Regions from separate parts of the Frankia sp. CeRuru1 genome, predicted to be linked through region 2. Evidence: riboswitches for the same ligand, from Rfam matches in the RefSeq annotation. Region 2 holds a riboswitch; each other region holds the start of a gene.
The links. Region 2 has a riboswitch for cobalamin ahead of AC08OP_RS13650 (ABC transporter substrate-binding protein). Riboswitches for the same ligand answer to the same signal wherever they lie in the genome.

Region 1: another riboswitch for cobalamin. It lies ahead of AC08OP_RS10505 (methylenetetrahydrofolate reductase); the one in region 2 lies ahead of AC08OP_RS13650 (ABC transporter substrate-binding protein).
Region 3: another riboswitch for cobalamin. It lies ahead of AC08OP_RS10495 (ribonucleoside-diphosphate reductase subunit alpha); the one in region 2 lies ahead of AC08OP_RS13650 (ABC transporter substrate-binding protein).
Region 4: another riboswitch for cobalamin. It lies ahead of metE (5-methyltetrahydropteroyltriglutamate--homocysteine S-methyltransferase); the one in region 2 lies ahead of AC08OP_RS13650 (ABC transporter substrate-binding protein).

The regions. Positions count from the first base shown of each region.
Region 1 is NZ_CDWWEW010000110.1:5,812-10,948, forward strand. Features, by position in the region: gene AC08OP_RS10495 (ribonucleoside-diphosphate reductase subunit alpha) at 1-380, shown strand, start outside; gene AC08OP_RS10500 (ribonucleotide-diphosphate reductase subunit beta) at 377-1,447, shown strand; cobalamin riboswitch at 1,559-1,748, shown strand; partial or broken gene AC08OP_RS10505 (methylenetetrahydrofolate reductase) at 1,982-2,805, shown strand; partial or broken gene AC08OP_RS10510 (ATP-binding protein) at 2,899-5,137, opposite strand, start outside.
Region 2 is NZ_CDWWEW010000170.1:966-10,301, reverse strand. Features, by position in the region: partial or broken gene AC08OP_RS13680 (PepSY domain-containing protein) at 1-562, shown strand, start outside; gene AC08OP_RS13675 (enoyl-CoA hydratase) at 607-1,386, opposite strand; gene mmsB (3-hydroxyisobutyrate dehydrogenase) at 1,383-2,324, opposite strand; gene AC08OP_RS13665 (enoyl-CoA hydratase/isomerase family protein) at 2,321-3,424, opposite strand; gene AC08OP_RS13660 (acyl-CoA dehydrogenase family protein) at 3,421-4,563, opposite strand; gene AC08OP_RS13655 (CoA-acylating methylmalonate-semialdehyde dehydrogenase) at 4,573-6,078, opposite strand; cobalamin riboswitch at 6,269-6,455, opposite strand; cobalamin riboswitch at 6,661-6,847, shown strand; gene AC08OP_RS13650 (ABC transporter substrate-binding protein) at 6,877-8,184, shown strand; gene AC08OP_RS13645 (FecCD family ABC transporter permease) at 8,187-9,257, shown strand; partial or broken gene AC08OP_RS13640 (ABC transporter ATP-binding protein) at 9,266-9,336, shown strand, end outside.
Region 3 is NZ_CDWWEW010000110.1:178-5,429, reverse strand. Features, by position in the region: gene AC08OP_RS10495 (ribonucleoside-diphosphate reductase subunit alpha) at 1-1,668, opposite strand, end outside; cobalamin riboswitch at 1,987-2,213, opposite strand; gene AC08OP_RS10490 (replication-relaxation family protein) at 3,115-3,885, opposite strand; partial or broken gene tnpC (IS66 family transposase) at 4,035-5,252, shown strand, end outside.
Region 4 is NZ_CDWWEW010000168.1:157-9,566, forward strand. Features, by position in the region: gene AC08OP_RS13560 (hypothetical protein) at 1-319, shown strand, start outside; gene AC08OP_RS13565 (adenosylcobinamide amidohydrolase) at 464-961, shown strand; cobalamin riboswitch at 1,190-1,474, shown strand; gene metE (5-methyltetrahydropteroyltriglutamate--homocysteine S-methyltransferase) at 1,615-3,933, shown strand; gene AC08OP_RS13575 (aminotransferase class I/II-fold pyridoxal phosphate-dependent enzyme) at 4,052-5,548, shown strand; gene AC08OP_RS13580 (chorismate-binding protein) at 5,623-6,687, opposite strand; gene AC08OP_RS13585 (class I SAM-dependent methyltransferase) at 7,038-7,772, opposite strand; gene aceB (malate synthase A) at 7,765-9,410, opposite strand, start outside.

The DNA.
Region 1 (5,137 bases), on a different contig from region 2:
TCCGCGCGCTGTTTCGCACCGCGTGGGAGCTGCCGCAGCGTGCGCTGATCGACCTGGCGGCGGCCCGGATGCCGTTTGTCGACCAGAGCCAGTCGCTGAACTTGTTCATGGCCGACCCGAGCATCGGCCGGCTGTCCTCGATGTACGCCTACGCCTGGTCAAGCGGGCTGAAGACGACCTACTACCTGCGGTCGCGGCCCGCGACCCGCATCCAGCAGGCCACCGTGCCGGCCGGCGCGGGCCGGCACGCGTCCGCGCCCACCGACTCGGGGTCGACCGCGCGCCCACCCTCGGGACCGGCGCAACCCGCGCCGACGACCGATGCCGAGGCGCTGGCCTGCTCTCTGGAGAACCCCGAGACCTGCGAGGCGTGCCAGTGACGACGACTGTCCCGCCCCAGCAGGTTCCCGCGCAGTCCGGCTCAGCGGTGGACGGGCCGCGACACCGGTCGCTGCTGCTCGACCCGGGCATGAGCCTCACCCTGCGGCCCATGCGCTACCCGGAGTTCTACGACCGCTACCGGGCGGCGATCCGCAACACCTGGACCGTGGAGGAGGTTGACCTGCACACCGACCTCGCCGACCTGCACCGTCTCAGGTCGGCCGAGCGGCATCTGGTCAACCGCCTCGTCGCGTTCTTCGCGACCGGCGACACGATCGTCGCCAACAACCTCGTGCTCAACCTCTACCGGCACCTGAACGCCCCGGAGGCGCGGCTCTACCTGTCCCGCCAACTGTTCGAGGAGGCCGTGCACGTCCAGTTCTACCTGACCCTGCTCGACACCTACCTGCCCGATCCGGACGAGCGGGCCCGCGCGTTCGCCGCCATCGAGAACATCCCGTCGATCCGCGCCAAGGCAGCGTTCTGCTTCCGCTGGATCGACTCCCTCGGCCGCCTCGACCGGCTGCGCACCCGCGCCGACCGGCGGGCCTTCCTGCTCAACCTGATCTGCTTCGCCACCTGCATCGAAGGGCTGTTCTTCTACGGCGCCTTCGCCTACGTCTACTTCCTGCGCTCCCGCGGCCTGCTGCACGGGCTCGCCTCCGGCACCAACTGGGTGTTCCGCGACGAGTCCATGCACATGGGGTTCGCCCTCGACGTGATCCGCACCGTCCGCGCCGAGGAACCCGACCTCGTCGACGCCGACTTCGAGGCCGCGGTGCGGGACATGCTCGCCGAGGCGGTCGACGCTGAAACCGTGTTCGCCGAGGACCTCCTGACCGGTGGGGTCGCCGGGATGACCGTCGCTGACATGCGCACCTACCTGGAGTACGTCGCCGACCGCCGGCTCGGTCAGCTCGGGTTCGCGCCCATGTTCGGGTCGGCCAACCCGTTCTCGTTCCTCGACCTGCAGGACGTGCAGGAGCTGTCGAACTTCTTCGAACGCCGGGTGTCGTCCTACCAGGTCGCCGTGGAGGGTTCGGTCTCCTTCGACGAGGACTTCTGACCGGTCCCGACGGTTTTCGGGAGGCTCGGGTTCCGCGCCCGGGCCTCCCGGCCATTCGACGCCGGCGTGACGGGACCGGTGAGGCGGCCTTGTCGGCGATGTGGGCCGCGCGTAGCCTGAACCGGCCGTGGTGTTCGGGAAGCCGGTGTGACGCCGGCGCGGCCCTCGCCACTGTGTTCGGGAGTCTCCGGCCGTATCCGCGTCCGCGCGGAGGTCACTGGGCTGCTTGTCGGCCTGGGAAGGCCGGTCCGGAGACGCTGTACCCGTCAGCCAGGAGACCGGCCACGGCACCGAGTGACGCTTCCACGAGGTGCTGGAGGACGATCAGCGTGAGCATGCCCGCCTGCCGGCCGGCCACCCCTGGCCGGCCCGTGTACGGCCGCGCCCAGCGTCGACCGGTCAAGGCCGCGCCCGTCCACCGCCCGTCCACGACGGTGAGAACAGGTGCCGACCATGACAGACACTGAGCTGCGCGCCGAGGTGACGACCGTGCCCAGGCAGCGGAGGTCCCCCCTTGCGGCCCGCCCCGCGACGATGAGCGAGTTCCTGTCGACCGGAACGACCTCCTACTCGTTCGAGTTCTTCCCGCCGAAGACGCCCGACGGTGAGCGGGCGCTGTGGACCGCGCTACGCGAGATCGAGGCGCTGCGGCCATCGTTCGTGTCCGTCACCTACGGCGCCGGCGGGTCGACCCGCGAGGGCACGATGCGCATCTGCGAACGGATCGCCACCGAGACGTCACTGACGCCGATCGTGCATCTCACCGCGGTCAACCACGCCCGGGCGGAGCTGCGCCGGATCGTCGGCACGGTCGCCGGTACCGGCGTCCGCAACATCCTGGCGCTGCGCGGCGACCCGCCGGGCGACCCGCTCGGCGAGTGGGTACGCCATCCCAACGGCTTCGAGCACGCGGACGAGCTGGTCACCTTCGTCCGCGGGCTCGGGAACTTCTGCGTCGGCGTCGCGGCGTTCCCGGACAAGCACCCACGCGCCGCCGACCTCGACAGCGACGCCCGCGCCCTGGCCGGCAAGTTCCGCGCCGGGGCCAGCTACGCCATCACCCAGTTCTTCTTCGACGCCGACGCCTACCTCCGGCTGGTCGAGCGGGTCGGCCGGCTGGGCTGCGACGCGCCGATCGTGCCCGGGGTGATGCCGGTGACGAACGTCGCGCAGATCACCCGGATGGCCCAGCTGTCCGGCGCCGCTTTCCCGCCAGCGCTGGCCCGCCGCCTGGAGGCGGTCGCCGACGACCCGGCGGCCGTGCGCCCGGCCTGCACTTCATCACCCTCAACCGCTCCTCGGCGACCCGGGAGGTCTACCGCAACCTCGTCGGCTCAGCTCCCCAGCCGGCGGGCTGAGCGCGACGGCTGTCACGACGAGGCGGGACCAGTCGAGCCGGGTCGCCGGCCAACGCCGGAGACCCGGCGCGAGACGGCGAGCCGGCTGCCAGATCAGGGCTGGATGACGAGCAGGAGCTCGCCGACTTCGACGGAGTCGCCGGTACTGCGGGCGAGTTCGGTGATGGTTCCGGCGGTGGGGCTGGTGACGGCGGCTTCCATCTTCATGGCCTCGACGACGGCCAGCTTGGCGCCCTTCTCGATGGTGTCGCCGACCTTGACCGCGAAGGTGACGATGCCGGGGAGGCTCGCGCCGATATGGCCGGAGTTGGTGGGGTCGGCGCGGCGGGCGGTGGCGGACGCCGAGCTGATGGACTCGTCGCGGACCCGGACGGGGCGGGGCTGGCCGTTGACCCGCAGGTAGAGGGTGCGGATACCGGCGCGGTCGGGATCGCTGATGGTTTCGAGCTCGACGATGATCTCGGCGCCGGGTTCGAGGAAGACGCTGACCGGCTCGCCGGGCAGCAGGCCGTAGAGGAAGGCCTCCGTGGGAATGACCGAGCTGTCGCCGTACTGCTCGACGGCCTTCTCGTAGTCGCGCCACGGGCCGGGGAACAGCAGCCGCGACAGGGTGGCGCGCCGGGCGTCGCCGGCGAGGTAGCCGAGCACACTGGCCGGCAGGTCGTACTTCTCCGGCTCGGTCCGTAGCGTGGCGGGGTCGATGTTCCCGGAGGCGATGAACAGCGCGAGGTCGCCGACGACCTTGCTGGTCGGCGTCACCTTGATTGGCTTGCCGAGCAGCTCGTTGGCGATCGCGTAGCACTCGGTGACCTCGGACCAGCGGTCGCCGAGCCCGAGCGCGATGGCCTGCTGGCGCAGGTTCGTCAGCTGGCCGCCCGGAATCTCGTGCCGGTAGACGGCGCCGGTCGGCGCCCGCAGGCCCGCCTCGAACGGGGCGTACAGGTCGCGGACCGCCTCCCAGTAGGCCTCCAGCGCGGACAGCGCCGCGAGCGGGATGCCGGTTGCGCGGTCGGTGTGGTCGGTCGCGGCGACGAGCGCGGACATGTTCGGCTGGCTCGTGCCGCCGGACATGGGGGCCGCGGCGGCGTCCACCGCGTCGACGCCTGCGTTCGCGGCGGCGAGCAGGGTCGCGAGCTGGCCGCCGGCCGTGTCGTGGGTGTGCAGGTGCACCGGGGTGTCGAAGCGCTCCCGCAGTGCCGTGACCAGCCGCGTCGCCGCCGGCGGGCGCAGCAGCCCGGCCATGTCCTTGATCGCCAGCACGTGTGAGCCGGCCTCGACGAGCCGCTCCGCGAGGCGCGGGTAGTAGTCGAGGGTGTAGATCCGCTCGGCGGGGTCGGTGAGGTCGCCCGTGTAGCAGAGCGTGCCCTCCGCGATCGCGTCCGTCTCGCCCGTGACCGCCTGGAGGGCGGGGCGCATCTGCTCGATGTCGTTGAGGGCGTCGAAGATCCGGAACAGGTCGATCCCGGTGCTCGCCGCCGCGACGACGAACGCGCGCACCACGTCGTCCGGGTAGGGCGTGTAGCCGACCGCGTTGCGGCCACGCAGCGGCATCTGCAGGCACAGGTTCGGCGCCGCTTCCCGCGGCGCGGCGAGCCGCTCCCACGGGTCCTCGGCCAGGAACCGCAGGGCCACGTCGTAGGTCGCGCCGCCCCAGCACTCGAGGCTGAGCAGGTTCGGCGTGAGCCGGGCGAACGCGGGCGCGGCGGCCAGGATGTCGAAGCTGCGCAGCCGGGTCGCCAGCAGCGACTGGTGGGCGTCGCGCAGCGTCGTGTCCGTGACCGCCAGCGCGGTCTGGGCACGCAGCCGGGCCGCCCATCCGGCCGGGCCGGCCTCGGCGAGCAGCTGGCGGGAGCCGGCCACCGGCGCGCCGGCGGCGTCCAGCGGCGGCAGCATCCGGCGCGGGTCGGTGAACGCCACCCCGGCCGGGCGCCGGTGGCCGTTGACGGTGACATGGGCGAGCCGGGCCAGGAACTCGATGTTCGTCCGCACGCCGCGGACCCGGAACTCCCGCAGCGCCCGGCGGGCCCGCCGGGACGCCTTCTCCAGGGTCGCGCCCCGGCACGTCAGCTTCACCAGCAGCGAGTCGAAGTACGGGCTGACCTCGGCACCGGCGTAGGTCGCCCCGTCCAGGCGCACCCCCGGCCCGCCCGGCGACTGGTAGTACGAGATCGTCCCGGTGTCCGGCCGGAAGTCCGACGCCGGGTCCTCCGTCGTCACTCGGCACTGGATCGCCACCCCACGGATGGAGATGCTCTCCCGGCTCAGGTTCAGGTCGGCCAGTGTCTCCCCGGCGGCGATCCGCAACTGCGCGCCCACCAGGTCCACCCCGGTG
Region 2 (9,336 bases):
CGTCGCGACTGCCCGCGCCGCCGGCCTGGACGGGCCGGTCGAGATCGGTCTGCCCGCCGAGGCGGGCACCGCGTGGACGGTGACCCAGAAGGACAACCAGTGGCCGGTGCGCTTCGACGCGGTCGCGGTCGGCCCCACCGGCCAGAAGATCACCGACCGGGTCGACTACGCCGACTGGCCGGTACCGGCCAAGCTGACCCGCCTGGGGATCAACGCCCACATGGGAACGCTGTTCGGCCTGGCCAACCAGATCCTGCTGGCGGCCCTCGCGATCGGCCTGCTCTGCGTGATCATCTGGGGCTACCGGATGTGGTGGCAGCGCCGGCTTACCCGTGCTGACCAGCCCCGGCCGCTGGGCACGCCCCCGACCCGCGGTGGTTGGCGTCACCTGCCCTGGTGGGCCCTGGCCGCCGGCGTCGCCGTGACCGCCGCCGTTGGCTGGGCGCTGCCGCTGCTCGGCCTCAGCCTCGCCGCCTTCCTCGCCCTCGACCTGGTTGCGGGGCTGCTCGCCCGCACCCGGGCACGCCGACCGCCAGGGATTGAGCCGCGTTCCCACGGATGAGGTCGTCCCGCCTGCGGCGCGGGCGAGGAAGGCTCGGCGGGTGGTCAGGCGTCGCGGAACTTCGGGGCGCGCTTCTCGACGAAGGCCGCCATGCCCTCCTTCTGGTCGGCGGTGGCGAAGGTCGAGTGGAACAGGCGCCGCTCGAACAGGATGCCCTCGGCCAACGGCGTCTCGAAGGCGCGGTTGACCGCCTCCTTGACCATCATGGCCGCGGGCGTGGACATGCCCGCGATCGTCGTGGCCACGGCGATGGCCTCGTCCAGCAGGGTGTCGGCCGGGACGATGCGGGAGACGAGGCCGGCGCGGTCGGCTTCCTGCGCGTCCATCATCCGGCCGGTCAGGCACAGTTCCATCGCCTTGGCCTTGCCGATGGCGCGGGTGAGCCGCTGCGAGCCCCCCATGCCGGGGATCACCCCGAGGGTGATCTCCGGCTGGCCGAAGCGGGCCGTGTCGGCGGCCAGCAGGACGTCGCACATCATCGCCAGCTCGCAGCCGCCGCCCAGGGCGTAGCCCGCGACGGCCGCGACCAGCGGCTTGCGGACCCGGGTGAGCGCGTCCCAGCCGGCGAACCAGTTACGGCCGTAGACGTCGCTGAACGACTGGTCGGCCATCTCCTTGATGTCCGCGCCGGCGGCGAACGCCCGCGCGGAGCCGGTCAGCACGATCGCGCCGACCGAGGCGTCGCCGTCCAGCTCGGCGGCCGCGGCGGTCAGCTCGGTCATCACCTGGCTGTTCAGCGCGTTCAGGGCCTTCGGCCGGTTGAGCGTGATCAGCGCGACGCCGGCGGCGGGGCGGCTGACGACGATGGTCTCGGGGGTGGTCATCGGGTCTCCTCGGCCACGGTCTGGTCGTGGGCGGCGCTGGTGAGGGCGGTGATGACGGCGGAGAAGTCGCGTCCCGGGCCGTCCTGGTCGACGAATGCGGCGTAGATGCTGGCGGCGCGGCGGCCGAGCTCCGCGTCGACCCCGGTCTCGGTGGCGGCGGCGGTGGCGAGGCCGAGGTCCTTGAGCATCAGGCCGGCGGCGAACCCGCCCTGGTAACCGCGGTTTGCCGGGCTCGCCGGCACCGGGCCGGGCACCGGGCAGTTCGAGGTCAGCGCCCAGCACTGCCCGGAGGACACCGACGCGACGTCGAAGAACGCCTGGTCGGTCAGGCCGAGGGCGCGGCCGAGGACGAACGCCTCGCTGACGCCGATCATCGTGATGCCCAGCAGCATGTTGTTGCAGATCTTGGCGGCCTGGCCGGCGCCGGAGCCGCCGCAGTGGATGATCCGCCGGCCCATCGCGGCGAGCACAGAGGAGGCGTCGGTGACCGTCGCCTCGTCGCCGCCGAGCATGAAGGTCAGCGTGGCGGCCTCGGCGCCGGCGACCCCGCCGGACACGGGGCTGTCGCAGGCGCGGTGGCCGGCGGCGAGCGCGGCGGCGGCCGCGGCCCGTGCGTCGGCGACGCCGACCGTCGAGCAGTCGACGAACAGGGTGCCGGAACGGGCCTTCGGCAGGATCGCCGTGTAGCAGTCGAGCAGGTGGCGGCCGGACGGGAGCATGGTGATGACCGTGTCCGCGTCGGCGACGGCGCCCGCCGGGTCGGCCGCGACGGACACCCCGGCCGCGGCGGCCCGGCCCGCCGCGGCCGGCACCGGGTCGTACCCGGCGACCTGGGCGCCGGCCCGGGCCAGGTTGGCCGCCATCGGGCCGCCCATGTTCCCGAGCCCGAGGAAGGCAACCCGCCGCCCCGCCGCGTCGGCGGCGGCCTGGCCGGTCATCGGATCACCCGCCGGCGGGCGCGGGCGAGGCCCCGGGCGAGGTCGAGATCGAGGTCGCCGCCGGCCGGCGTGGTGAAGAACTCGGCGACGAGGGCGTCGTCGACGTCGGCGAGTGTGCTGGGCGCCCAGCGCGGGGAGCGGTCCTTGTCGATGATCTGGGCGCGGATCCCCTCGGCCAAGTCGTGGTGGCGCAGGCAGGCGGCGGAGATCCGGAACTCCTGGACGAGCGCCGCGGCCAGATCCGGGAGGGCTGCGGCGCGGCGCAGCGCGGCGAGGGTGACGGTGAGCGCCGTCGGGGACTTCGCCGCGATCGCGTCGGCAGCGGCGGCGGCCGCCGGGTCGCCGTGCGCGCGCAGCCGCTCGAGGATCGCCTCGACCGTGTCCGCGGCGTAGCAGGAGTCGATCCACTCCTGCGCGGCCGCGAGGGGCCCCGGGCCGGCGGGGACGGCCAGCGTCTCGACCGCCTTCACCGGCGGCGTGCCGGCGGCCAGGAGGCCGACGAGCTCCGGCAGCCTCTCGGCGGGGACGAGATGGTCGGCGAGCCCGCCGGTGATCGCGTCGGCGGCGGACAGGGTGCCGGCGGTGAGCGCGGCGTGGGTGCCCGTCTGGCCGGGCATCCGGGACAGCAGCCAGGTGCCGCCGACGTCGGGCACGAACCCGATGCCGGTCTCCGGCATGCCGATCCTGGAGCGCTCGGTGACGACGCGGACCGAGCCGTGCGCGGAGATCCCGACGCCGCCGCCCATCACCAGGCCGTCCATCAGCACGACGTAGGGCTTCGGGTAGCGGGCGACGAAGGCGTTCAGCCGGTACTCGTCGGCCCAGAAGTCGACGGACCCGGTGCTGCCCGACCGGGCGTCGTGGTAGATCGAGCGGATGTCGCCGCCGGCGCACAGCCCGCGCTCGCCGGCGCCGTCGACGAGCACGCAGGTGATCGAGTCGTCGGTGGCCCAGTCGGCGAGCGCCTCGGTCATCGCGAGCACCATGGCGTGGGTCAGCGCGTTGATGGCCTTGGGCCGGTCGAGGGTGAGCCGGCCGACGGGGCCGTCGACCCGGCGGATCACCTCGTCGGTGCCCTCGGCCAGCGCGCCAGCGGTCATCGGGCGTCCGCCAGCAGCGCGCGGGACACGATCACCCGCATGATCTCGTTGGTGCCCTCGAGGATCTGGTGCACCCGCAGGTCTCGCACGATCTTCTCCAAACCGAACTCGGTGAGGTATCCGTAGCCCCCGTGCAGTTGCAGGGCCTCGTTCGCGACGGTGAAGCCGGCGTCGGTGACGAAGCGCTTGGCCATCGCGCACAGCTGGGTGGCGGCCGGGTCGCCGCGGTCGAGCGCGTCCGCGGCCTGCCAGAGCAGGGCGCGGGACGCGGCCACCTCAGTGCCCATGTCGGCGAGCCGGAACCGCAGCGCCTGCGCGTCGGCCAGCGGCGCCCCGAACGCGTGGCGTTCCCCCAGGTAGCGCACGGTGCGGTCGAGCGCCGACCGGGCGCCGCCCAGCGAGCAGGCGGCGATGTTGAGCCGGCCGCCGTCGAGCGCCCGCATCGCCGCCGGGAAGCCCGCCCCTTCGGGGCCGAGGCGGTTGCCCGCCGGCACCCGGACGCCGTCGAGCATGACCTGGCGGGTGGGCTGTGCCTTCCAGCCCATCTTGCCTTCGTCCGGGCCGAACGACAGGCCGGGGGTGCCGCGCTCGACGACGAACGCTGAGATGCCGGCGGGTCCGCTCGCACCGGTCCGCGCGAACACGACGTAGACGTCGGAGACGCCGGCGCCGGAGATGAACTGCTTGACGCCGTCGAGCAGGTAGTCGTCACCGTCGCGGCTGGCCCGGGTGGTGATCGCCGCCGCGTCCGAGCCGGCCGACGGCTCGGTCAGGCAGTAGCTGCCGAGCCGGGCCATCGCGCACATCTCCGGCAGAACCCGGGCGCGCAGCTCGTCGTCGCCGTACTGGTCGATCAGCCAGGCGACCATGTTGTGGATGGAGATGTACGCGGCGATCGACGGGCAGCCGGCGGCCAGCTCCTCGAAGATGAGGACCACGTCGAGGCGGCCCAGCCCGGAGCCGCCGACGTCCTCGGCGACGCAGATCCCGCCCATGCCGATCTCGCCGGCCCGGCGCAGCACGTCCACCGGGAAATGCTGGGTCTGGTCCCATTTGACGGCGTTCGGCGCGAGGAACTCGTCGGCGAAATCGCCGGCGGTCTCGCGGAGCGCGCGCCGCTCAGGTGACAGCGTCTCCACCGGTCGCCGTCACTTCATCGTGGGGATGACGAAGCTGGCCTGTTCCCGGACCCGGGCGCTGGGCCAGCGGGAGGTGACGGTCTTCGTCTTCGTGTAGAAACGGATCGAGTCCGGCCCGTGCTGGTTCAGGTCGCCGAATCCGGAACGCTTCCAGCCGCCGAACGTGTGGTATGCGATGGGCACCGGGATGGGCACGTTCACGCCGACCATTCCGGTGTTCACCCGGTGGGTGAAGTCCCGGGCGGTGTCCCCATCCCTGGTGAAGATCGCCACGCCGTTGCCGTACTCGTGCTCGTTCGGCAGCCGCAGCGCCTCCTCGTAGTCGGCGGCGCGCACGACCGAGAGCACCGGGCCGAAGATCTCCTCCCGGTAGATCCGCATCGCCGGGGTGACGTGGTCGAACAGCGACGCGCCGAGGTAGAAGCCCTGCTCGTGCTCGGTGCCCGCGAGCGGGTTGCCGCTGCCGTCGACGACCAGGCTCGCGCCCTCCTCGACGCCGGAGCTGAGGTAGTCGCGGACCCGGGCCACGGCCGCGGGGGTGACCAGCGGGCCGATCTCGGTGGCGTCGTCCAGCGCCGGCCCGATCCGCAGCGCCGTGACCCGCGCGGCGAGCCGCTCGACCAGGGCGTCCGCCGTCGCCTCGCCCACCGGGACGGCGACCGAGATCGCCATGCAGCGCTCGCCAGCCGACCCGTAGCCGGCGCCGACCAGGGACTCCACCGCGTGGTCGAGGTCCGCGTCCGGCATGACGACCATGTGGTTCTTCGCCCCGCCGAAGCACTGCGCCCGCTTGCCGTGCGCGGCGGCGGTGGCGTAGACGTACTGGGCGATGTCGGACGACCCGACGAAGCCGACCGCCTCGACCCGGGGGTCCGTCAGCAGCGCGTCCACGGCCTCCTTGTCGCCGTTGACGACGTTGAACACGCCCGGCGGCAGGCCGGCGTCCAGGAACAGCTCCGCCAGCCGCAGCGGCACCGAGGGGTCACGCTCCGACGGCTTGAGCACGAATGCGTTACCGCAGGCCAGCGCCGGTGCCGCCTTCCAGAGCGGGATCATCGCAGGGAAGTTGAACGGGGTGATCCCGGCGACGACCCCGAGGGGCTGGCGCATCGAGTACACGTCGATGCCGGTGCCGGCCGCGTCCGAGTACTCGCCCTTGAGCAGGTGCGGGATGCCGGTGGCGAACTCGACCACCTCCAGGCCGCGCTCGATGTCGCCGTGCGCGTCGGCCACCGTCTTGCCGTGCTCTGCGGCGAGCAGCCGGGCGAGCGAGTCCTGCTCGGCCCGGACCAGTTCGAGGAAGCGCGCCAGCACCCTGGCCCGGCGCTGGGGGTTGAGCCGGGCCCAGCCGGGCTGGGCGTCGGCCGCCGCCGCGACGGCGTCGGCCACCTCTGCGCGCGACGCCAGTGGTACCCGCGCCTGCTCCCGCCCGGTACTCGGGTCGTAGACGGCACCGAAACGACCCGAGGTGCCCGGGACCGGCTTTCCGCCGACGTGATGCGTGAGTTCTCGCATGAGAAATTTCGCCTGACCTTCCGAAAGTGCGCAGCCTGCATCGCCCCGGCGGCCGCGGCGCGCCGGGAGAAGGATGTGAAGAAAGAAGGAGTGCGAAAGCCGCCGGGAATCAGTCGAAATGTCGCCGGGCGGCTCGGAAGGGGGCATGAAAAAGCAGGGCTGACATGCGTTCCGACTCCATCCTCGTGGAAGTACACGGTCGCCCACGGCCGGTATCCTGGCTCCCGGATCGGCGCGGACTCCTGCCTTCCCGGCACGCGGCCAGTGGCATCACGGGAGTCCGGCTCCCCGGTCACAGTGGCGGGACCGCGCCGGATTCACACCGGCTTCCCTGACACCATGGACCTTGGTAGGGGACCATAAAGTAGGACACCATACTATGTCCAGTAGTCGCGGCCCGTGTCGGTGTGACGTCGATCCGTGGCAGCCGTGTCCCCGGGCTCCGCCCGCCCGGCCGCCGGAGCGGGGGCTGGCCCGAGGCGGGAAGGACCGCCGGCGGCTCGGGCCGGTCCTGACCGCCGGTGTGCTCGTCGTCGCGGCGATGGCCGATCTGTGCCTCTTGCCCGGTTGGGCTCCGGTCGCGTAGCGTGGCGTTGCCGTGGTGTTCGGGAAGCCGGTGTGATGCCGGCGCGGCCCTCGCCACTGTGATCGGGAAGTCTCGGGTCTGGTCCGCGGTGCGGCGGAAGTCACTGGGCGTGTTCGCCTGGGAAGGCTGACCTGGAGGCGTCGACCCGTCAGCCAGGAGACCGGCCACGGCATCGAGTGACCCATCCACGAGGTGCTGGAGAGGCGGTCCGCGTGAGCGTGCCTGCTTGTGCTGAGTCTGATCCCGCGCTTTCGGCAGCCGCTGCCGACGCGCCCGCGCGGCCGTCGCGACGCCGCCGGCCCGGCCGGCCGCGTCGCCGGACCGCCGTCGCTGCGGTGCTGGCCGGCGTGCTGGCGATGGTCTCGCTGGCGGCCTGCGGGGACGACGACGGTGACGAGGCCGGTGGCTCCGCAGCCCTCGACGCGCGCGGGTGCGTGACGTCGTTCAACGCCGAGACCGACTACTTCCCGGTGAAGTCGACGTTCGAGGCGGCCAAGAACGTCACGCTGACCTACCACAACAGCTACCAGGTACTCACGGTCAAGGAGCCGTACCCGGACGGCAAGCCGGAGTCGTACGTGCTGGTGCGCTGCGGCGCGCCGGCACCGGAGCTGACCGGAGACCTCGCCGCCGCCCCGCAGATCGAGGTGCCGATCACCAGCCTCTACTCCGGGTCGACGACCCACCTACCGCTGCTGGTCGACCTGGACGCGGTCGACGTCCTCACCGGGGTCTCCAGCGCCAGCCTGGTCTCCAGCCCTGAGGTGCGCGAGCAGATCGACGCCGGCAAGGTCGTCGAGTACGCCCCGAACTACCAGATCGACGTGGAGAAGGTGGTCAGCGCCGCCCCCGACGTCCTGATGACCGACGGGACGGACTCGCCCGAGTACGCGACGATCCGCAAGGCGGGCGTGACGGTCGTCGCCAACGCCGAATGGCTGGAGGGCGACCCGCTCGGCCGGGCCGAGTGGATCAAGGTGATGGCGGCGCTCACCGGCGACGAGGAGCAGGCCGCCAAGGTCTTCGGCCAGATCCAGACCGACTACTCCGCCATCGCGGACAAGGCGACCGCCGCCGGGGTCACCCCGGTGAAGGTGCTGCCCGGCTCGATGTACGAGGGCACCTGGTACATGCCGTCCGGCGGCAGCTACGTCGGCAAGCTGCTGTCGGACGCGGGCGCGACCTACCCGTGGGAGGACGAGACCGACACCGGCAGCCTGGAACTCAGCTTCGAGGCGGTGTTCGCCGACGGCGGCGACGCGCCGGTCTGGCTGGCCGACGGCGAGTGGGACACGGTCGGCGACGCGGTCGCCGAGGACCCCCGCTACGGCACCCTCGCCGCGGCGCAGCCCGGCGGCCAGGTCTGGACGAACACCCTGGCCATCGGGCCCGGCGGCGGCAACGACTACTGGGAGCGCGGCGTGACCCGGCCCGACCTGGTGCTCGCCGACCTGGTCGCGATCCTGCACCCCGAGCTCGTGCCCGGCCACACGTTCGTCTTCTACAAGAAGCTGAGCTGACCGTGCCGTCCGCGCCGCCGGCGTCCGCGCGCCGGCGCCTCCGGCGCGCGCTGGGGCTCGGCGGGCTCGCGGCCGGCGTCGCCGCGCTGTTCGCCCTCGCCCTCGCGATCGGCTCGGTGCACGTCCCGCTGCCCGAGGTGCTGCGGGTGCTGACCGGGGCGGATCCGCACGACCCCCGGTGGGCCGTGGTGATCGAGCAGGTGCGGCTGCCGCGCGCGGTGACGGCGGCCCTGGCCGGCGCCGCGCTCGCCGTCGCCGGCCTGCAGATGCAGACCCTGTTCCGCAACCCGCTGGCCGACCCGTACTCGCTCGGCGTGAGCGCGGGCGCGAGCCTGGGCGTCGCGATCGTCGTCGCCGGCGTCGGCGGCACCGGCGGGGCGTTCGCCGCCGGCGCGCTCGGCGCCGGGCGCCTCGGGGTGGTGGCGGCGGCCGCCGGCGGCGCGGCGGTCGTGCTCGCCGCGGTGCTCACCCTGGCCCGCTGGGTCCGTTCCGTCGTCACCCTCCTGGTGATCGGCGTGGTGCTCAGCTCGGCGGTCAGCTCGATCGTGTCGCTGCTGCTGGCCTGGACCGCGCCGCAGCGCGCGATCCAGTTCTTCACCTGGCAGCTCGGCAGCTTCTCCGGCACCTCCACCGACGACCTGGCCGTGTTCGTCCCGGTGGCGGCGGCCGGGATCGCGGTCGGGCTGGCGAGCGCCAAGCCCCTGAACGCCCTGCTGCTCGGCGAGAGCTACGCCAGCACGATGGGCGTGCGCGTCCGCCGGGTCCGCACCGCCGTCCTGGCCAGCTCCTCGCTGCTCGCCGGGGCGGTGACCGCGTACTGCGGCCCGGTGGCGTTCCTCGGGATCGCCGTGCCGCACATCGCGCGCCGGCTGCTCGCCACCTCCGACCACCGGGTGCTGCTGCCCGGCGTCGCACTGACCGGGGCGCTCGTCGCGCTGGCCTGCTCCATCGTCGCCCAGCTGCCCGGCACCGACCTGCTCCTGCCGATCAACGTCGTGACGTCGCTGGTCGGCGCGCCGGTCGTCATCGCCGTGCTGCTGCGCGCGCGCTCCTCGGTGGCGGGCGTGGCGTGACGGCCGACATGGCGGGAGAGAGGGCGGGTGACCCGGCGGGCCGCGCGGCGGCCGGCGCGGCCGCGGTGAGCGCCGGCCT
Region 3 (5,252 bases), on a different contig from region 2:
GCGGGCGAGCTCAGTGGACCGCTCCAGCGCGGTGAGCGCGATCTCCTCGGCAAGTCGGGTCGACAGCTCACAGGCGGCCGGGGAGTCGAACGGCAGCCGCAGCGCAAAGAACACATCCTGAAGGCCCATCACGCCGAGGCCGACCGGCCGCCACCGGGGGTTGCTCGCCGCGGCCTCGGGTGTCGGGTAGTAGTTGATGTCGATCACCCGGTCGAGGAAGGTCACCGCCGTGCGCACGGTCGCGCGCAGCGCCGCCCAATCAACCCGCGCCGCTGGATCCCCGTCGCCGTCCGCGTCGGCGGCCGGGTCTGCGGGCAGGAGGTGGCGGGCGAGGTTGACCGAGCCGAGGTTGCACACCGCGATCTCGTCATCGCTGGAGACTTCGAGGATCTCGGTGCACAGGTTCGACAGGTGGATGACGTTGCCCAGCTCGGCGGTCTGGTTGCCGGTCCGGTTCGCGGCGTCCTTGAACGTCATCCAGCCGTTGCCGGTCTGCGCCAGCGTCCGCATCATCCGCGCGTACAGATCACGGGCGGGCAGCTGGCGGACATAGCGGCCGGCGGCCTCGGCGGCCCGGTAGGCCAGGTCGAACTCCTCACCCCACAGGTCGGGCAGCTCCGGCACCGCGTCCGGATCCATCAGCGACCACACCCCGTCGGCCTGCACCCGGCGCATGAACTCGTCCGGGATCCAGTGCGCCAGATTCAGGTTGTGGGTGCGCCGGGCGTCCTCACCGGTGTTGTCCCGCAGCTCGAGGAACTCCTCGATGTCGGGATGCCACGTCTCCAGGTACACACAGGCCGCGCCCTTGCGCCGCCCACCCTGGTTGACCGCCGCGACCGAGGCGTCGAGGGTCCGCAGGAAAGGCACGATGCCGTTCGACCGGCCGTTCGTGCCGCGGATCAGCGCGCCCCGCGAGCGCACCCGGGAGAAACCGATGCCGATGCCGCCGGCGAACTTCGACAGCCGGGCGACCTGGCCGTACCGCTCGTAGATCGACTCCAGCTCGTCGCGCGGCGAGTCGACCAGGTAGCAGCTCGACATCTGCGAGTGCGCCGTCCCGGAGTTGAACAACGTTGGCGAACTCGGCAGGTAGGCCAGCGACGCCATCAGCCGGTACAGCTCCGCCGCCTCGGCGACGTCGTGCGCCAGCCCGCAGGCGACCCGCAGCAGCCAGTGCTGCGGCGTCTCCACCACCAGCCGGGTGCGCGGATGGCGCAGCAGGTAGCGGTCGTGCACCGTCCGCATCCCGAAGAACTCGAACCCGAGGTCGCCAGCCGGGTCGACGAGCGCGTCGAGCTCGCCAGCGTGCCGGGCGACGAACTCGGCCGTGCCCGCCCCGATCAGACCCAGCTCGTGGCCCCGCGCGATGCCCGAGCTGAACGAGCCGATCCCCTGACCGGCGACCTCGTCGGCGATCAGCGCGACCAGCAGCCGGGCGGCCAGCCGGGAGTACTGCGGCTCCTCACCGATCAGATCGGCGGCGGTCTGCACCGACAACCGGTCGAGCTCCTCGGTCGTCGCGCCGTCGTAGAGCCCGCCAATCGTCCGGGTCGCGACCCGCAACGGATCCACCTGATCCAGGTCGTCCGCCCACCGCGCGACCGCGGCGACGATCCTCGTCACGTCCACGGGCTCCAACGCGCCGTCACGATGACGGACGCGCATCGTGCGGCCACCAGACCCGGACATACCGGCGGCCCGCGGGACAACGGGGGAAGGTTCGGTGACGGTCAACGGCACTCCTCGCACAGGTCGTCGGACGGCTGGCACCGACGGCGAGCAAGGAGGAGGTAGGCGCGCCGGCCCGAATGGCGACGGACCCGGGCATCGACGACCGACGGCGACGGCGCGTGGCTCGGTGGCCGAACGATCACCACCCGCCACGCCGAGGCCCTCTGGCGACCGGCGAGCTGCCCGTGCCCGGTCCAAGCCCGGCACGGCGATCCCGGCCCTCCCTCGGGGCCGTCGGACCGCCACGCGCATGTCGCGCGCGGCACGCTGGCAGGTCTTCGGACTCGCGGGCACCCACCGGCGCGTCGTGACGCCGGTGAACCTACTGACCGTCGCTTCCCAGGCGCCATAGCGCCCAGTGCTCCTGACGGCGGTCGTTCCCACTCACCGCTGCGGGGCAGCCCCGGACTCCCACCGGGTTCCCTCTTACGACGACCGGCCCAGGGCAGGGCGGCCGAACCAGTGCGCGGCACACGCTACATATAAGAATCACACGACTGCAAATAACCCACATGTTGTGTCGCGCCCGACACCTCGCCGTCCGGGGTATCTCCGAGCGGAACTTGCCGAGCGTCCTGTACCGCCACCGTGAACCAGAACCTCAGCCGCCACAGCACGGCCCGGACCTCATCGCCTTCGGGCTTGGGCAGGACCTCGCCCCGTTCGAGACCCACGGCCCACGCCGCGCCAGGACAGGCCCCATGGCTGCTCGTCCTCGGTGCTGGCGAACCGCAGGCCGCACATGTTCGAACCGGGCTCACCGGCCCACGCCACAAACGACACGAGCCGCACAAGTCGCTGGCGATCATCCATGCCACCTGACTGAGGACAGTCATGATCGCGGGCCACGGCGCCCACCCCGTGCCGGACCGGAGCCGGTAGACTGATCGCCGCGGCGGCTGCCAATATTGCCAGTCACCGAACTCGGGCTTCCCATGTCCGGCGCGTCCTCCCCTGGCCGCTCCGGGCCGAAGCCACAGCACGCGCCTATGGGCCATCGGGCTGCGGCAACCCCGGGGATCGAGCAGGGTTGTTTCACGCTGCGTCCGTTCAGCGTCTCGTCAGCCAGGGGAGCGGGGCGTGTGAACTGGAGCAGACGTGACCGCCAACCCAGCCCTCACCCGGGCACTCGTCGTCGCCCTCGGCACGACGATCTCCATCATCGTCGGCCTGGTCGCCGGCATCCTCGCCCGCGCCGACGGGGCCAGCCTGCCCAGCGCGGTCCAACGCGGCGGCGGTCTCGCCGCAGCACCCGGCGGGCGGAGACCCGCCTCAACCGACCCGCCGGTCGCGGCAGCCATGCCCGTTCAAGCCGAGGGGTCCTGCCACCGGGCGCGGTACCCGGGTAGCAGGACCCCTCGGGGCCATGCGGGGCTGCGGTTAGGCCGCGAGCTGCTGGTGATCAGGCCCCGCGGGTGGCATCGGCTGGGGTGGGTGGAGTCGTCTCGGACGGCCGAGGTCACTGTCGGCTGGGGAGCTGTCGGTCAAGGGCTTGGCGGAGTTAGGCCAGAGGCTGACCAGCTGGCCCAGGCTGAGGCGACCGGTACCGGCCCGGGTCAGGGGCAGCCAGCGGGTCAGGGTGGCGTCGAGGTGCTGGTCGGGTTCGGCGAGGTCCGCGGCCGTCGTCGCGACCGGCACCCGTACTGGGTCGTCCAGGTTGCGCAGCGCCTCCGCGAGGACCTCGCGGAGGCGGGCTTCGCGGCGCAGGGTCGTCGTCCAGATCAGGACCGGCGTGTGGCTACGGGTCGCCTTCGCGAGCCGATCGTAGGCGTCGATCTTGTAGGTGAGGCGCCGGAGCGCTTCGGTACCGAAGTCCAGCTCGAGGAACCACTCGACCTGGGCGCGGCCCTGCGCCCACCGGCCATAGGCGTCGGGCCGCACGATGTCCCCGAACGAGCGGGCGCAGCGTTCCTCCGACCACCAGGCCACCAGCCGGCCCGCGGCCTCGGGCTGGCGGGCGTGGTGAACCAGCCGGGTGGACATCCCGTTGACCGCCACCCGATGCGCCAGGTGCAACGAATGGGCGATCCCCATAGCCCGGTCATGCTGGTAGCCGATCTTCTTCGGGTCCAGACCGTCCTCGTGCGCCAGAACGGCGGCGCCGGCGACGTCGAGGACGTAGTGCATGGGCGACAGGCCACTGACCGCCAACGGCTGAAAGCGGTCGCTGTTCAGCTCGGTTGGGCGGGTGTCTTCCGGATCTTGTGTGGTGATCGTTCGTGTGATCGCCTGGCGGTGGGTGGTGATCCGCTGGCGTCGCGGGTGTGGAGTCTGGTGGCCGGCCGACGTACGAGGAGCTCGTGCGCCTGCTCGCGGACCGGGACGCCACGATCGCGGCCCAGGGCAGGCAGATCGCGGGGATGGCTGAGCAGCTCGCGGCGGCCACCGAACTGATCGAGCAGCTGGCCGGGCGGGTTGCCGAGCTGGAGTGTCAGGCGGGCAGGGACAGTTCGAACTCGTCGCGGCCCCCGTCGTCGGACGACCCGTACACGAAGGCGCCGGCGCGGACGTCGTCGGGCCGGCCGAGGGGCAAGCAGCGCGGTGCGCCCGGCCAGACCCGGATGATGGTCGACGACCCGGACGAGACGTTCACGATCGACCCGCCGTCCTGCGGGGGCTGTGGCGGCTCGCTGGCCGGGGCGCCGGTGTTCGCCACGAGGCGCCACCAGGTGTTCGACACCCCGCCGGCCCCGCCCCGGCCGCCCGTGACCGAGTACCGGGTCGTGGCGCGGACCTGCCCGTGCTGCGCGGCGACGACCCCCGGGCAGCCGCCGGTGCCACTGACCGGCCGACTCGTCTGGGGCCCGCGGCTGCTCGGGCGGGCGGCGTGGCTGGTGTGCGCGCACCACCTGCCGGTCCGCCGGGCCGGCGCGGTCCTGGCTACCCTGCTCGGCGCCGCCGTCTCCGTCGGCTGGGTCGCCTCGGTGCGGGGCCGGGCCGCCCGCCTGCTCGAGACCACGTTCCTGCCGCACGTGCGGGCGCTGATCGCCGCCGCGCCGGTCGCGCACGCCGACGAGACGACCGCCCGCGCCGCGGGTGGGCTGCGCTACGTGCACGTCGCCTGCACCGAGTACCTCACCGTGATGCACACCGGGGACCGCACCGCCGCGACGATCGACGCCGGCGGCGTCTGGCCCGCCTTCACCGGTGTCCTGATGCGCGACGGCTACGCCGGCTACACCCACCTGACCGGCGCGCTGCACGCCTGGTGCGGTGCCCACACCCTGCGTGACCTGCGCGCCATCCACGACGGCGACCCCGACGGCCGCCGACGCGATGGCCACCACCCTGCTCGACGCCCACCAGGCCGCCCGCGCCGCCCACCAGGCCGGCCAGGCGGCCCTCGACCCCGAGACCGTCGCCCGGATCCGCAACCACTACCTCGGCCTCGCCCGCGGCGAGGCCGACAACGCCGGCCGGCGCAGCCCCCTGGCCCGCGCCGCCCGCACCCTGATCGGACGGATGCGCCGCCACGAGGACATGATCCTGCGCTTCGTCGTCGACCTCGCCGTGCCGTT
Region 4 (9,410 bases), on a different contig from region 2:
TGACCGCTCTGTCCCCCGGCGGGTCGAGGTCGACGGCGCCGAGATGGTGATGCTCGAACCGCACGCCTACCAACAGCTGCGCGCACACCGCCGCCAAGCCGGCGCGCAGTCGGCCCGGATGCGCGAGCTGCGCCATCAGTTGGACCTGCTCGTCGACTATCTCGACGGCCTGACCCGCCAGGCACAGGCACTGCCTTCCTGCGCCGACTGTCCGGGCCCGGAGTGCCCAACGACTGACCTCGACTGCCCCCGACGTCTGCTCCTGACCACGCTCGCCGCACGTCCGGTCCCAGACCAGCGGCGCAGCACCGACCGGTAGCCCGGAAACTGATGCGTCACAACCCATCGGCGCCTCGTCGGCGTGAGGTGGACGGGACGTCGATGACGCGGACGGCGTGCGACGGGCCGGTCGTCTCACGCGAAGAGGCCGGGCCGCCGCGGCCTGGCCTGCGGGTACCGACGGGTGCGTCGGTACGGCGGCCGTGGTGAGCGTCGAGTCCGCTGGTACGGCGGATGCCCTCGGGGCATCGGCGGGCTCGCGGTCGGCGAGTGGGTCATCAACGCCGAGGTGGCGCAGGACTATTGCCGGGACGATCCCGCGCGCCACCTCGAGGAGATCGCCGCCGAGCTGGGGCTGCCCGCGGCGCGGTGGCGTCCCGGCACGGTCAACCTCGTCTGCCTGCTGCCCGTGCTGCTCAGCGACGCGGCCCTGGTCAACGCCGTCGTCACGGCCACCGAGGCGAAGAGCCAGGCGTTGCTGGAAGCCGGCGTTCCCGGCACCGGCACGGCGTCCGACGCCCTCGTGGTGTGCTGCCCCGCCGGCTCCGCTGGTGGACCGCCGGGAGTCGAGTACTGCGGCCCGCGCTCGCGATGGGGAGCCCGCCTGGGCCGTGCCGTCCACGCCGCCGTCGCAGGCGGCGCCGCGTGCTACGCCGCCCGATGGGCGGAGCCCTCAGCCTGACCGCCATGTCCGCCCGGCGGGTCCGAACCCAGATCAGGAGATGCTTCTGTACCGCTCCGCCGGCCGGACGGGGCGGCAGACGGCCCGCGCGCCGACGCCGCGACGGGCTGAGGACGCGGGTGCGGGAGGCTGGGCGCTCGTCGGCGAGGCCGTGAGCGAGACGACCTCACGCCACATGCCGGCTCGTGCCTCCGGCCCCCGGTGCCGTTGCTAGGCTGCTGAGCGCAGCTGGTTCGACCGCCACTCGGTGCCTCGACGAGGTAATGGGTGGTGGGAGACGTGAGAGGGAACCCGGTGGGAATCCGGGACTGCCCCGCAGCGGTGAGTGGGAACGAACACCGTCCGATGCCGCACCTGACGGGTGCGGCGGGACAGCACTGAACTCGTAGCGGCTCGACCGGCCTTGAGCTGGGCGGGCCCGGGGTTTGGGAAGCGACGGCCAGTAGGGAGCCCCGTCCGAACGGATCGGGAAGGCCCACGAGTCCGAAGACCTGCCCGCTGTGCGTGCGCGCGGTCGCGAGCACGCTTGGCTGTGACCTCGTGGGTGGGTCCGCGCCGTCGGCGCCTCTCGGTCGGACTTTCGACGACCAGTCGGGGTGCCGGTGTCGTGCTGGTCTGTTCGCGAGGTCAGGTGGACTCGCGAAGGAGAGCCCATGAGCACGACCGCACCGCTTAGTCGCGCGACGGTGTACGGGTATCCCCGGCAGGGTGCCAATCGGGAGCTGAAGAAGGCGACCGAGGCGTACTGGGCGGGCACGAGCGACGCCGAGCAGTTGCTGGCGGCCACTCGGCAGCTACGCCAGGAGCGCCTGGCCCAGCTGAGGCAGGCCGGGATCGAGGAGATCCCGAGCAACGACTTCTCGCTGTACGACCACGTGCTGGACACCGCCGTCATGCTCGGCGCCATCCCGGCGCGCCACCGTACGGCGGTCCCGGAGGTGAGCACGCCGAAGGGCAGGCTGGACCGCTACTTCGCCATGGCTCGCGGCACCGCGGACGCCGAGCCGCTGGAGATGACGAAGTGGTTCGACACCAACTACCACTACCTGGTGCCCGAGCTCGGCCCCGACACCGACTTCAGCCTGGACGCGGCCAAGCCGCTCGGTGAGTTCGCCGAGGCGAAGGACGCCGGTGTCCTCACCCGGCCGGTGCTGGTCGGCCCGGTGACGTTCCTGCTGCTGGCCAAGGCGGCTCCGGACGCGGGCGAGGGTTTCGAGCCGCTGTCGCTGCTGGACCGGATTCTGCCGCTGTACGCAGACGTGCTGCGCCAGCTGCGGGCCGCCGGGGCCGAGTGGGTCCAGCTCGACGAGCCGGCGCTGGTCCTTGACCAGCCTGCGGCGGTCCTGGAGGCGGTCAGCGGCGCCTACGCAACGCTGACCGCCGCGGCGGACCGGCCGAAGCTGTTGCTGGCCACCTACTTCGACCGGGTCGGTGACGCGCTGCCGGTGCTGCGCGACAGCGCCCTCGACGGCGTCGCGCTCGACTTCGTCGGACCGGCGTCGGCCAACCTGGCGGCCCTTGCCGCCGCCGGCGGCCTCGGCGACAAGCGACTGGTCGCCGGCGTCGTCAACGGGCACAACATCTGGGCCGCCGACCTGGCCGCCACCCTCGACACGATCGAGAGCCTGCGGGGCCTCGCCGGCCGAGTCGACGTCTCGGCCTCCTGCTCCCTGCTGCACGTCCCGCTGGATGTGGTCCTCGAGGGCGACCTGGACCCCGAGATTGCCGGCTGGCTGGCCTTCGCCCGGCAGAAGCTCGACGAGATCGTCACCCTCACCGCCGGCCTCACCTCGGGACGGGACGCCATCGCCGGCGCCCTGCAGACCAACGCCGCGCGTCTCGCCGCCCGGGCCGTGTCGCCGCTCGTGCGGGTCGAGGCGGTGCACCAGCGGGCCGCGGCCGTGACCGGCGCGGACCTGCACCGGGCGAGCCCCTACGAGAAGCGTGACCTGGTCCAGGCGGAGCGGCTGAGCCTGCCGCAGCTGCCGACGACCACTATCGGGTCGTTCCCGCAGACCGCGAGTCTGCGCCAGGCCCGGGCCGCGCTGCGCAACGGGAGCATGTCCCCGGACGGCTACGTCGAGGCGATGCGGACCGAGATCCGCAACGTGATCGCCGCCCAGGAGGAGTTCGGGCTGGACGTGCTGGTGCACGGCGAGCCCGAGCGCAACGACATGGTGCAGTACTTCGGCGAGCAGCTGACCGGGTTCCTCGCGACGACGGACGGCTGGGTGCAGTCGTACGGCTCGCGCTACGTCCGGCCGCCGATCATCCTGGGTGACGTCGTCCGTCCGGAGCCGATGACCGTCGCCTGGGCTACCTACGCCCAGAGCCTCACCGACAAGCCGGTCAAGGGCATGCTCACGGGCCCGGTCACCATGCTGGCCTGGTCGTTCGTCCGCGACGACCAGCCACGGGCCGACACCGCGCGGCAGGTCGCGCTCGCCCTGCGCGACGAGGTGGCCGACCTGGAGGCCGCGGGCATCGGGGTGATCCAGGTCGACGAGCCGGCGCTGCGCGAGACCCTCCCGCTGCGGCGCGCCGACCGGGCCGAGTACCTGGCCTGGGCAGTCGAGTCGTTCCGGCTGACCACGTCCGGGGTGCGCGACGAGACGCAGATCCACACCCACATGTGCTACGCCGAGTTCGGCGACGTGCTCCAGGCGATCGTCGACATGGACGCCGACGTGATCAGCCTGGAGGCGGCCCGCTCGAAGATGGCCATCGTCGCCGACCTCGCGCGCGCCGACTACCCGAACGAGGTCGGCCCCGGGGTGTGGGACATCCACTCGCCTCGGGTGCCCTCCGTCGAGGAGATCACCGAGCACCTGCGCGTCGCGACCGACGCCTTCCCCGCCGGGCGGCTGTGGGTCAACCCCGACTGCGGGCTCAAGACCCGTGGCTACCCCGAGGTCCGCGCGACCCTCACCAATCTGGTCACCGCGGCCCGCGAGGCCAGGACACAGCTGTAACCCGCGCCCGCGGAGATGACGAGGGCGGGGCGCGACCGCCCCCCGCCCTCGCCGTCGGGCGTCGGCCACAGCCGCGCCGGACATGCCGCCCGCAAGATCATAGACAAGTGGAGGAACCATGACGCTGCCAGCATCGTCCGTGGGGCGCGGCCTGTCGTTGAGCAGAAACTACCTGGCGGCGATGGGCACGTCGGCCGAGCCCGCCGCGCTCGCGTTCTTCACCCAGCTGGATGTGGTCGCAGCGACGGAACCGACCGTCGCGGCCGGCATCGTCCAGGAGCTGGTCGACCAGCGTTCCAACATCAAGCTCATCGCCAGCGAGAACTACGCGTCGCTGGCGGTGCAGCTCGCGCAGGGCAACCTGCTCACGGACAAGTACGCCGAGGGCATCTCGGGCAAGCGCTTCTACGCGGGCTGCGACAACGTCGACACAATCGAGACACTCGGCGCCTCGTACGCTCGCGAGCTGTTCGGGGCCGACCACGCCTACATCCAGCCGCACTCGGGCGCGGATGCCAACCTGGTGGCCTTTCTTGCGATCCTGGCCGAGCGGGTCGAGTCGCGGTTCCTGGAGAAGTTCGCCCGGAAGAACTCCGGCGAGTTCACCGCGGCGGAATGGAGCCAGCTCCGCGGCGAGCTGCACGACCAGCGGCTGCTCGGCCTGGACTACTACTCCGGAGGGCACCTCACCCACGGGTACCGCCTCAACGTGTCGTCCCGCCTCTTCGACACCCACCAGTACACGGTGGACCGGGAAACCAAGCGCATCGACCTCGACGCGCTGCACCAGCAGCTGCGTGAGGTCCGCCCGCTGATCCTGCTCGCCGGGTACAGCGCCTACCCCCGGCTCATCGACTTCGCGCGGCTCCGCCAGATGGCCGAGGACGTCGGCGCCGTTCTGATGGTCGACATGGCGCATTTCTCTGGGCTTGTTGCCGGGAAGATGTTCACCGGGAACTACAACCCGGTCGAGCACGCGCATGTGGTGACCAGCACGACGCACAAGACGTTGCGCGGTCCGAGGGGCGGCTTCGTGCTGAGCACCGGCGAGTTCGCGGACGCGGTCGACAAGGGCTGCCCCCTGCTTCTCGGCGGGCCGCTGCCACATGTGATGGCCGCGAAGACCGTGGCCCTCCGCGAGGCGCTCGACCCCTCGTTCAGGGACTACGCCGCGCGGATCGTCCAGAACGCCCGCCGCCTCGCCGAGGGGCTGATCAGCAGGGGCCTGCCGGTGCTGACCGGCGGCACCGACAACCACCTTGTCCTCGCCGACGTGGCGAGCCTCGGCCTCACCGGCCGGCAGGGGGAGGCGGCACTGCGGTCGGTCGGCCTGACACTCAACCGCAACGCTCTGCCCTTCGACGCGAACGGGCCGTGGTACACCAGCGGCCTGCGCCTCGACACCGCCGCGATCACCACGCTCGGCATGGGAGAAACCGAGGTCGACGAGATCTTCGACGGCGGCGGCCGGCCGAGCAAGGCGAACTACGAGATCGAGGCCGCCACGACCGAGGCCGCGCGGGCCCGGGTCACCGACCTGCTGGGGCGGTTCCCCGTCTACCCGGAGATCGACCTTGAGGCGGCAGGCTGGACCGGCGCGGCCACGGCGCGCTGAACGGTGGCTGGCGCGGGAGCCGCCGATCCACCCGAGGGGCCGACTCCGCGGCGAAGTCCTCGCCCAGCGGCCCGTCAGCGGCTCTCGTGCCGCGTCTGGCTCGTGCCGTCCAGGCCGCCGTCACCGAGGGCACGGCACGGCGCCACCTGCTGGTCCGCCGTCCCACTGGCACGGAGGCCATGCCCTACCCGGTGCGAGGCGAGCCTGAGCAGGCGGTCGGCCTTGAGCTGGGTCTCCCGCCACTCGGCCGCGGGATCGCTGCCCCAGGTGATACCGGCGCCCGTGCCGAACCAGAGCCGTCCGTCGTCCAGCCAGAACGTCCTGATGCCGACCGACAGCCACCCTCGGCCGTGGTCGGCATCCACCCAGCCGACGCCGCCGCAGTAGGGACCGCGCGCGACTGGCTCCAGGGCGCTGATGATCCGCAGCGCGGTCGACTTCGGCGCCCCAGCGACGGACCCGGGCGGCATGACCGCCGCGAGCAGCTCGGCCCAGCCAGTCCCCGGCGCCAGCCGGGCCTCGACCGTGGAGACCAGATGGACTAGGCCTGGATGAGCCTCGACCGCGCACAGCGCGGGCACGGTGACGCTACCGGCCCGCGCGACACGGCCCAGGTCGTTGCGGACCAGATCCACGATCATGACGTTCTCCGCGTAGTCCTTCTCGCGCAGATCAGCGGCTGTGTGACCGGTCCCCTTGATGGGTCCCGAGCGAACCATGTCGCCGTCGCGTGCCACGAACAGCTCCGGCGACGCTCCCACGATCCACAGACCGGCTTCGGGCACGTCGAGGGTGACGGCGTACGGCGCGGGATTCCCCCGCGCGAGCACCGCCGCGAGCGCCGCGGCATCCGGCCTGCCCTCGGGCATCGGCGCGGACAGCAGCCTGCACAGGTTGACCTGGTAGACGTCGCCGGCCTCGATCCGGCAACGGACCGCCTCGACGCCGGCGAGGTAGGTGTCCTGGTCCAGCGAGAAGGTCCAGGCATCCCGTATCTGGCACCCGAACTGGTCCTGCTGTTCAAGGCCAAGCACGCCCGCCCCAAGGACCAGGCAGACTTCGACGAAACCATCCCGCACCTGACGTCGACCCAGCGCCGGACCCTGGCCAGGCTCCTCGCCCGCGCGCACCCCGGACACCGCTGGCAGGCGAACCTGTAGCCCCCGCGCCAGCACCTTCCAAACGCCGCCGCCGACCGGATGTCCCCGGTGTCGGGCTCGACATCCGCCGCGGCCCATTAGCCGACCCTCGGCGTGCGTCGTGCACCGCGCGGCCAAGCCCGTCGGTCATCGCGTCGAGGATGTTGCGCAGGCTGTTTGCCGATCTGGGTGACCGTCACCTCCGCGGCGCCGTTCTCGTCACCTTCGGTGATCGCCCGGCAGATCGGTGCGTGTTCCCGGGCGCCTCACGGAGCTGGAAGGGTGCCGGACTTCGTCCGGGGAGGCATCGCTCACGAAGGCCCTCGACTTGCAAGGGACGCTGGCTCCGCTCATGGCCGGCGACTGGCCTGGTCGTCCGAGCCGACGGCCAACGGCGGGACCTCGACGACGAAGAACAGGAAGATGGTTTTGGTGGAGAGGTCGTGGAAGTCGTTGGGGAAAAGCTCGCGGGCGACCGGGTCGGGCTGCGGCTCGCTGATGCCGGAAAGACGGAATCCGGCGGTGGTGAAGGCATCGGTCATCGCGTGCAGTGGCCTACGCCAGAACCTCATCGGGACGGACTGCCCGTCGAACGCCCAGTCGAAGGTGTAGCTGGTGGTCGCAAAATAGTCAGGGCGAGGATTCTGGATCGTGTAGGCCACGAAAGGATGGTCCACCGACGCGATCAGCCGGCCGCCGGGCCTGAGCACTCGCCGCGCCTCGGCCAGCGTAGGCCCCCAGTCCTCCAGGTAGTGCAGTACCAGCGACGCGACCACGTCGTCGAATGCGCCGTCAGCAAACGGCAGGGGGTCTCTCAGGTCGACCAGGTGCAGGGCCGTGTCGTCGCCCAGTCGTCGCCTGGCCAACTCCAGCATCCTGGCGCTGACGTCGATGCCGGTGACGACCGCACCGCGATCGCGCAGCGCGGCGGACAGGGCGCCTGCGCCGCAGCCAGCATCCAGGACCCGACGGCCGGCCACGTCTCCGGCGAGGGCCAGCATCGCGGGCCGCTCGTAATACGAGTTCACGAGATTTTTCTCGGTCGCTGCCGAGTACTCCTCGGCAAAGCTGTCGTAGTCATTCACGCGAGCCGGGTCCGCGGAACGGGCGAGGCTCTGGGGCCTGTCGGCTACTCGGTCCACCGTCGCAGTCTAATAGGTCAGGGAAATTAGTAAAGCGTGGTCTCATGCCGGCCTTCCCCGGCCCGCGACGGCGGTGGAATCGGTCCTGACCGGTATTGCCCGGTGCCTCCCGCCGGTCAGCGCTGCGCCCTCCAGGCGTGATCTTGCCGGTCGTGTCGGCCGTACTGCCGCCGGCCGCCGAAGCCTCACCGACCGGTAGCGGCGCGGGGGTCCACGGCCGGCGGAACGCGTCGTCCGGACATCCACCCGCCGACGTAGTGGGTCCGCTCGCCGGGGGTACCAGCCGGTCGTAGGCGCCAAGCGTGATGAACGTCGGCAGGGTGTCGCTCAGCGCGGCCTCCTCGATCAGGGCCTGGATCGCCGCGATCCGAGCGCCGTCGGCGCCGGCCTCGGCGAGCGCGGTGAGGTGTTCGTCGAGCACGGCGCGGACCTCGTCGGCGGTGACCACGCCGCCCTCGGCGACCGGGGTCTCGTGCCGGATCCACTGCCAGAGCTGGGTGCGGGCGATCTCGACGGTGGCGGTGTCCTCCATGAGGCCGTTCAGGGCGACGGCGCCGGTGCCGGACAGCCAGGCGTCCAGGTAGCCGACGGCGACCGCGACGTTGCCGCGGACGCCGTCGATGGTGACCCGCCCGGGGGTGAGCCGGACGGCGAGCAGGTCCGCCGCCGCGGCGCGGACGTCCTCGCGGGTCCGGTCGAGCTGGTGCGGGCGGTCGCCGAGGACGGCGTCGAACTCGCGCCGGCAGACGGGGACGAGGCCGGGGTGGGCGACCCACGAGCCGTCGAACCCGTCGCCGGCCTCCCGGCGCTTGTCCTCGGCGACCCGGTTGAACGCCTGCTCGTTCGCGGCCGGGTCGGAGCCGGGGACGAGCGCGGCCATGCCGCCGATCGCGTGCGCGCCCCGCCGGTGGCAGGTGCGGACCAGCAGTTCCGTGTAGGCGCGCATGAACGGGACCGTCATGGTGACCGCCGCCCGGTCCGGGAGGACGAAGTCCGGCCGGTCGCCGAGGTTCTTGATGACGCTGAAGATGTAGTCCCAGCGGCCGGCGTTGAGCCCGGCCGAGTGCTCCCGCAGCGCGTAGAGGATCTCCTCCATCTCGAACGCGGCCGTGATCGTCTCGATCAGGACGGTCGCGCGGATGGTGCCGCGCGGCATCCCGAGCCGGTCCTGGGCGAAACGGAACACGTCGTTCCACAGCTCCGCCTCGTGGTGGCTCTCGATCTTGGGAAGGTAGAAGTACGGCCCGGCGCCGCGCTCGACCAGCGCGCGGGCGTTGTGGAAGAAGTACAGCCCGAAGTCGACGAGGGCCGCGGGCGCCGGGCAGCCGTCCAGGGTGACGTGCCGCTCGGTCAGGTGCCAGCCGCGCGGCCGGACGACGATCGTCGCCAGCTCGTCGCCCAGCGTGTACCACTTGCCCTGCGGGCTGACGAAGCTCAGCGTGCCGGCGACGGCGTCCTTCAGGGCCAGCTGCCCATCCATCACGTTGGCCCAGGTGGGGGCCGTGGCGTCCTCGAAGTCCGCCATCCAGACCTTGGCGCCCGAGTTGAGCGCGTTGATAGCCATCTTGCGGTTCGGCGGCC